Regions from separate parts of the Alkalihalobacillus phoenicis genome, predicted to be linked through region 1. Evidence: predicted binding sites of a transcription regulator. Region 1 holds the regulator's gene; the other holds the start of a gene.
What was found. Region 1 encodes LexA, which represses DNA repair genes until DNA is damaged. Its sites were predicted from a motif close to CGAACATATGTTCG; they were not measured.

Region 1 (3,536 bases):
TTACGACTTCTTAAACGAACAATTTCTTCAATGGGAACTTCTAGCTTACTTCGGCCACCTGCATGATGGTTTGAGAGGTTACGTTCAGGTTGATATCCTTTTTGAATAGCAGATTTCATACCTCGACTAATTTTTAAATTATGGAGTTTCCGCTGGTATTCTTCCACAATAGATACGATTTCTAGTACCATACTATCCGCCTCTGAAAGCTGTAACTCCCCTTGTTGCTGTAAGGTATACACTTTTGTTTGATGTTTCCCTAACTCATGTAAAATCGCCATTTTGGCATGGCCCCGGCCTAATCTCGTGTCATCTTGTACAAGAACTTTGGTAATGGTTTGACTTTTACAGTCCTCAAGCATTTGCAAAAGCTCGTCCCGCTCGATAGAATAACCACTCTCTATTTCCTCATAGATAGCAAAAATCGACCAATTCTGAGCTTTAGCCATTTCCACCAACTCTTTTTTCTGTCTTTCAAGAGAAGTTTGCTGGGTATCTTTTTTTGTACTGACTCGACAATAAATAATTACTTCATCTGTTAACATTCTCGCTCGCTTCCACCTTTTTATTATTAAAAGTTAGCTGATTATCTTGATCCATTCTTTCTTCAAATTCGAATTTAGATATAACTAACTCAATCTCATTTGCGTCCTCTTCATAAACAATTGTATCAAAACTATCTTTATCATTAGGTAATAATAGCGTAAATGACATAAATGCAAAAGTTATAACACCACATAAAAGGATAAATTTCTCTTGACCGCTTAGTTTTTTAATCATGTATATCTCCACCTTATCGATATAGAATGTATGTTCCCTTTAACTATAAACGAGAACATTCGTTTGTGTCAACAGTTTTTAGAACTTATGTTTGCATTACATATGTTCGCATGGTACAATTTAGTCATATAGGAAATATAAAGCGAGGTGACGAACGTTGACGATTACAAAACTATCAAAAAGACAGCAAGAAATCTTAGATTATATTAAAGTAGAAGTAAGAAAAAAAGGCTATCCACCTTCCGTTAGAGAAATTGGGGAAGCAGTTGGACTTGCTTCAAGCTCAACCGTCCACGGTCATCTTTCAAGACTGGAGAAAAAGGGCTATATTCGAAGAGACCCAACTAAACCTAGAGCGATTGAAATTTTAAACTTAGAGGATGATATCGTTGAAGTGGAACATCTAGAAAGAAAAGCTAATTACATTCCGATTATCGGAAAAGTAACAGCCGGCGTTCCCATTACCGCGATTGAAAATGTCGAAGGGTATCTGCCTTTACCTGAACATCTTGCAGCCAATGAACAGACATATGTTCTCGTCATTGAAGGAGACAGTATGATAGAAGCTGGAATTTTTAACGGTGATATGGTCATTGTTAAACAACAACAAACAGCTAATAATGGTGATATCATTGTCGCCATGACAGAGGATGAAGAAGCGACGGTTAAACGTTTCTTTAAAGAAAAAGACTATATTCGTTTACAACCTGAGAATTCAACAATGGACCCACTTTTGTTAAAACAAGTGACTATTTTAGGGAAAGTAATTGGAGTCTTTCGGACCATTCATTAATTTTTTAGAAGCTGCCTATTCGGTGGCTTTTTTTGTGACAAAAAAGCATATTGGCAAGTGTCTGGTTGAAATGACCGGATTTGCTCGTATTGCTGGATGTTAGTGCTTTTCTCAATAGTTACCGTCTTCATATATAGGCTATGAAATCAAAAAAAGATTACCCGCATTTTAAGAAACATTTCTTAAAGGGGTAATCTTTTTAAATCCTATTAAACTTTTAATCGTTTTCTTTGATACATCATGCCAGCAGCGATTAACATTAACACGGCTCCAATTAAAATCATTTGATAATTAGATGTTGCCGTATTAGGTAATACCTTTCCTTTCTCAACTTTGTCTTTACTGCTCTCAGCGCCGCCCTCTTTTCCTTCTCCTTTAACCCCTTCTTTTAACTCTTCTTTTAAATTATCATCTTCTTTTTGAGGTACATCTACCGTGTCCTCTGGAAGCTCTTCTTCTGTTGATTCAAGAACAGTAAAAAGACTAAAATGGTCGGTTGTTGCGGTCACTTTATTATCAGTACTATATGCTCCCCCAACAATCTCCCACTTATTTTTAGCTTCATTAAAATAATAGACTTGCAACTTATCTACATCGGAAACGGACTCGGTGTCAACATTAAAAATGAGTGTTATTGGCTTGTCAAACTTTGTGAGGAACTGCTCACCTTCTTGTAACTTTAATTCAAATACCGAACTAACCTTGTTATGAAAACGGTCAATTAATGAAAGAAAGAAATTTACTTCCTGTTGTCCACTAAAATTGGAAGTCGGAATCGCTACTGTTATTCCTCCTGTTACAACTTCTAATGTGACATTTTTTTCTTTTAAAATAGCCATTTGCTCGGCTGTTAAGTTTAAGGTAATAGACCCGTTAAAATCAGAAATTTGTATCGATAAAGTCGCGTTATCTGCTAAATTTCGGAGCAGATCAGTTGAGATCGTGATCTTCCCATTAACAATCGTTGCTTCAACAACCACATAGTCTAATTCACTTGGCTCTTCTGGATCCGTCCCTGGTTCTTCTGGTGTACCTGGCTCTTCTGGTAACGTACTAATTTCAGCAATTCGTCCTTCTGAGTAGTACGCGATTGGCTCAGAAAAAGTTTTCACAAAAGAAATAAATGCTTCTAAATCTTCAGGTCCTGTTACTAAGTTCTTTGCGTACTGACCCATTAATTTATACTTGTCTCCATTAGATTCGGCCATATAGTTGTTCGTTGTGACCGTATATGTTGCTTCTTCGTCTAATACTGAACCATCTGGTAAAAACATATTAACAACCTCTAATGTGTCTTTATCCCATGTATAACTAAAACCAGCAATACTAAAATCAGGTCCATAACTTGTAATTTGGGCATTTAATATTTCTCTTAATTCCGCTCCTGTCAGTTCAAATTTCACGAGAACATTATTAAAAGGTAAAATATTAAAGAGACGGTTAAATGTAATTTCTCCAGCTGGAAGGTGATCACGAATACCACCACCATTCATTAAAGCAAAGTCACTTTCCATTTCCCAAATCATACTATCCGCAATTAAATTTCCGAGTGGGGTATCGCCATCATTGGAATAATCACCGATCATATCAATGGCCGCGACACCCACTACTTCATTTAAGATCGGTGCGACTCGATTTTCATAGTCTGCTAGAATGGCCCCAACAGCTGGATCTGGTTCGATTTTACTTTGATCGACAAAAACGATTTCAGCCTCTTTTTCGACAATGTCTCCTGATTCCGGATCAATTAAAACATCTATTGCCGCAAAAGCTTTACCATAATCTAAAGCTTGAACGATTAACGTATCATCAACGATCGCATTGACGATTTGATGATTATGCCCTGCCAAAATAATATCGACCTCATCGTCAACATCGCGGGCTAAGTTTGCCGCTGGACCAACAGCCGTCTCACCTGATTGTGAGGCAGCCATATGAGCTAAGACGATAATCGCTCTAACTC
Region 2 (3,536 bases), 880 kb from region 1:
AACTTTCTCGATTTGTTCGCTTTTGTGATTCTTTTAATATTCCAATCATTACATTTGAGGATGTCAGTGGTTTCTTCCCTGGTACTAGCCAAGAGCAGGGCGGAATTATTCGGCACGGAGCAAAGATTTTGTATGCTTATTCCGAAGCAACGGTCCCGAAGATTACAGTCATTTTGCGAAAGGCCTTTGGAGGAGCTTATGTGGCGTTAAATTCAAAATCAATAGGTGCTGACCTTGTCTATGCTTGGCCAAATGCTGAAATTGCGGTGATGGGGCCTGAAGCAGCAGCGAATATTATTTTTGCAAAAGAAATTGAACAAAGTGAGAACCCGGAACAAACGCGAAGAAAAAAAATAACTGAATATCGAGAGCAGTTTGCTAATCCTTATATTGCCGCTTCTTATGGAATGGTTGATGATGTTATTGACCCTCGTGAAACAAGGAAGAAGTTAAAAGAAGCTTTGCAAATGCTTCGAGCAAAAAAAGAATCACGACCTAAAAGGAAACACGGTAATTTACCGCTTTAAAATGAGGAAGTGAAAGTAGGTTGAGTGGTGGGAAACTCTAACTCGAATCCTTCCTATTGCGATACGCTCTCTAATAGCACTCCTCCAAAGCGGCGATTTAACTAAAGCAGCTCCACGTTAATTAAACTATTAAAATTTAGTGTGATCGGACCATTAGCTGTTTCAAGGTAAATTAGCTGTTCCCTTTCATGGACGCGGTTGACTAAGCCCTCAGCCTGTTTGATTTTTCCTAGTGTCCAATAATCAATGCTGACAGGGAGTGTATGGTTGAGGGCGTCCAAAATGACGATCGCGATTTCCTGAAAGGCTTGTTCATCCAACTCAGGTTTTGGGACTTTTTGTTCCTCCTCTTTTTGTTTAAGTAAGGCTTCTTTATGCTCAGGAAGAAACATTCGACTTCCTTCCCAAAGCAAATTTCCTCTTTTTAAATGTTCATTCATCGGTAGTGACCTCCAATTTTTGCGGCACGATCTTTTGCTTGGCTAGCAGAGAGCAGTGAGGTAGCTCGCATGAGCGTAGTTTTGCCAAAGCGAGAATTAATCGTGTCCATTGTCGATTCAAGTTTTAGCAATCGCTCGCGGTTTTGCTCAAATAAACTTAGCTGAATTTCTTGGTCACTTGAAAGTGTTGAAAGGGAAACAGCTAAGCGGCGGATTGGATATTCGTGCCAAAAGCTTTCGAGAAGCTGACAGGCGGCATGAAAAAGTTCAAGTGTCATATTTGTTGCTTGCTCCATTTTTAATTGCCTATGAAAGCCACGGGTCATGTCATAGCTAGCACCGGAAACGCTTAAACTTACGGTCTCTCCAAGTACACCTCTTGACCGAGCTCTTCTGCACACTTCTTCACAAAGCTCTAATAAAACGACTTTAATATCCGTTTTATTGTCATAATCTCGAGGCAGTGTCATACCATGGCCAATCGCTTTTTGCCCGTCGTGAGATTCGGTCGTAACTGGTGAATAGTCAATGCCATGTGCCGTCATCCATAGTACATGACCAGGAATTCCCCATTTTTTCTTAAAGCGTTCTAACGGTGTTTCGGCAAATTGACCAATTGTACGAATCCCCATATTGCGAAAATGTTTTGTACGTTTACTTCCAACACCGTAGAGCTTTTCGATTGGCAGCGGCCAAAGTGTCTCGGCTAAATTCTTTTGTTTAAGCCAGTAAATCCCGTCTTTATTATTTTTCGCAAATAAGTCACAGGCCATTTTGGCGAGTACTTTGTTTTCACCAATGCCGATACGGGCTCGAACATGCATCTGATTCCAAATCTGTTGTTGAATTTGTTTCGCTATTTGTTCGGGTGGACCAAAAAGTTGTTGACTACCGGTAACATCAAGAAATTGTTCATCGATTGAAAAGGGTTCAACTAAGTCAGTATATTGTTTTAATAACTCCGTAACTTGCATGGAAATATCAACGTACTCTTGCATTTTAGGGCGAACAATTAATAAGTCGTTGCATTTTTGCTTTGCTTCCCATAATCGTTCTGCATTTTGAATTCCATATGATTTGGCGAGTGGACAAGCAGCGAGGATAACACCGCTTCGACGAGCCGGATCCCCTGAGACGACAAGTGGTTTCTCCACCTGTTCTGGATAGCGTGTTTTTTCAACTGAGGCATAAAATGACTGCATATCAATCAAAAAAATAACCCTCATTTTTACCCCCTACCTTTTTAGGAACTTATGTTCGTGTTTTATTATATGCGAAAGTATGTTCGTTATTCAATGAGAAATAATGGAAGTGAAGGATGCTAATGATTCAGTTTGGTTAGAATGTTTCGTTTAAGTGAAATATGGACGGCTATAAAATAAACTATATTAGAATATTTTTTAGGGTTATTATAAAACGATTTTATGATATTTAACATGACATTATCTGTTTGGACGTTAAGTCTCATTAGCCTATTAAAATCTAATTGGAAAACTATGAGATTAATTTAGATTTCCTAGCTATATTATTTAGATATAAATCTAGGGAGAAAACGCATATTTTATATATTGACAAATAAATTAAGTCATTATAAATTATCCTTAAATTGGTTTTTGGACCAATTAATTGAATGAGTTGAGGTTTTTGAATATGACAGATGCTCATTAGTAGATGTCATTTTCACAACTAGCATGCTACAAAACTATGTTTTAAAAATAAAGACGGGCGCTCAATGCATATCGTTAGATACAATGGACTTACCTCCAGTTGATACTTATATTCATGCCTTAATGGGGACGAGCTCGCTTTTCTTCAATATACATCAGTGTCAACACCTTCCCCAAAGGGTGTTTTTATAGAAGGGTTTCATTCCGAACAAATTCTAAAAAGTATTCGAAAAAATATAATGAAAGAATATGGTATACAACCATATGCTATCTATTTAATTAAGACAGAGACTATTTTGAAAACCTCTAGTGGTAAGGTGCGAAGGTCTGCATGTAAGGTAGCTTACGAAAAAGAAGAATTTTAAATATGGTTTTCAAATATACGCTCTTAATACTTTTAAAAAGGAGAATCGTCTTTATTTTGAATAAATACAAAACAATCATCATAGGAGCAGGTCAGGCAGGGTTAACAATGGGATATCATCTCCAATTAAAAAATGAATCGTTCTTAATTATCGATGGTCATCAGAATGTAGGCGATTCCTGGAGATTTAGATACGATTCATTACAATTATTCACACCACGCTCTCACAGCTCATTGCCCGGTTTAAAAATGAAGGGCGATCCGTCAGGTTACCCTGACAAAGATGAGCTTGCTGATTATTTGCAAGAATATCAACAAAATTTTAACCTTAATGTTGAAATGGGTACAAAGGTTATTTCGGTAGTTAAGGTTCACGATGAGTTCTTAATCAACACTAATAACAATCAAGAGTTCTGTTGCTCTAATGTCATCATAGCAACAGGTCCTTTTCAAGTACCGTTTATTCCTGAGTTTCATAAAAAGCTTCCTTCATCAATTTATCAAATGCACACGGAGGACTATAAGAACCCTTCTTCAT

Region 2: AA0017_RS05485 (DNA polymerase IV) is a predicted target of LexA. The motif match lies at 2,242-2,255, and genes of this name have one in related genera.

What each region holds. Positions count from the first base shown of each region.
Region 1 is NZ_CP154853.1:2,053,247-2,056,782, forward strand. Features, by position in the region: gene AA0017_RS09765 (recombinase family protein) at 1-545, opposite strand, end outside; gene AA0017_RS09770 (hypothetical protein) at 532-780, opposite strand; gene lexA (transcriptional repressor LexA) at 944-1,573, shown strand; gene AA0017_RS09780 (DUF6359 domain-containing protein) at 1,783-3,536, opposite strand, start outside.
Region 2 is NZ_CP154853.1:1,173,028-1,176,563, forward strand. Features, by position in the region: gene AA0017_RS05475 (acyl-CoA carboxylase subunit beta) at 1-527, shown strand, start outside; gene AA0017_RS05480 (YolD-like family protein) at 629-967, opposite strand; gene AA0017_RS05485 (DNA polymerase IV) at 964-2,193, opposite strand; gene AA0017_RS05490 (flavin-containing monooxygenase) at 3,053-3,536, shown strand, end outside.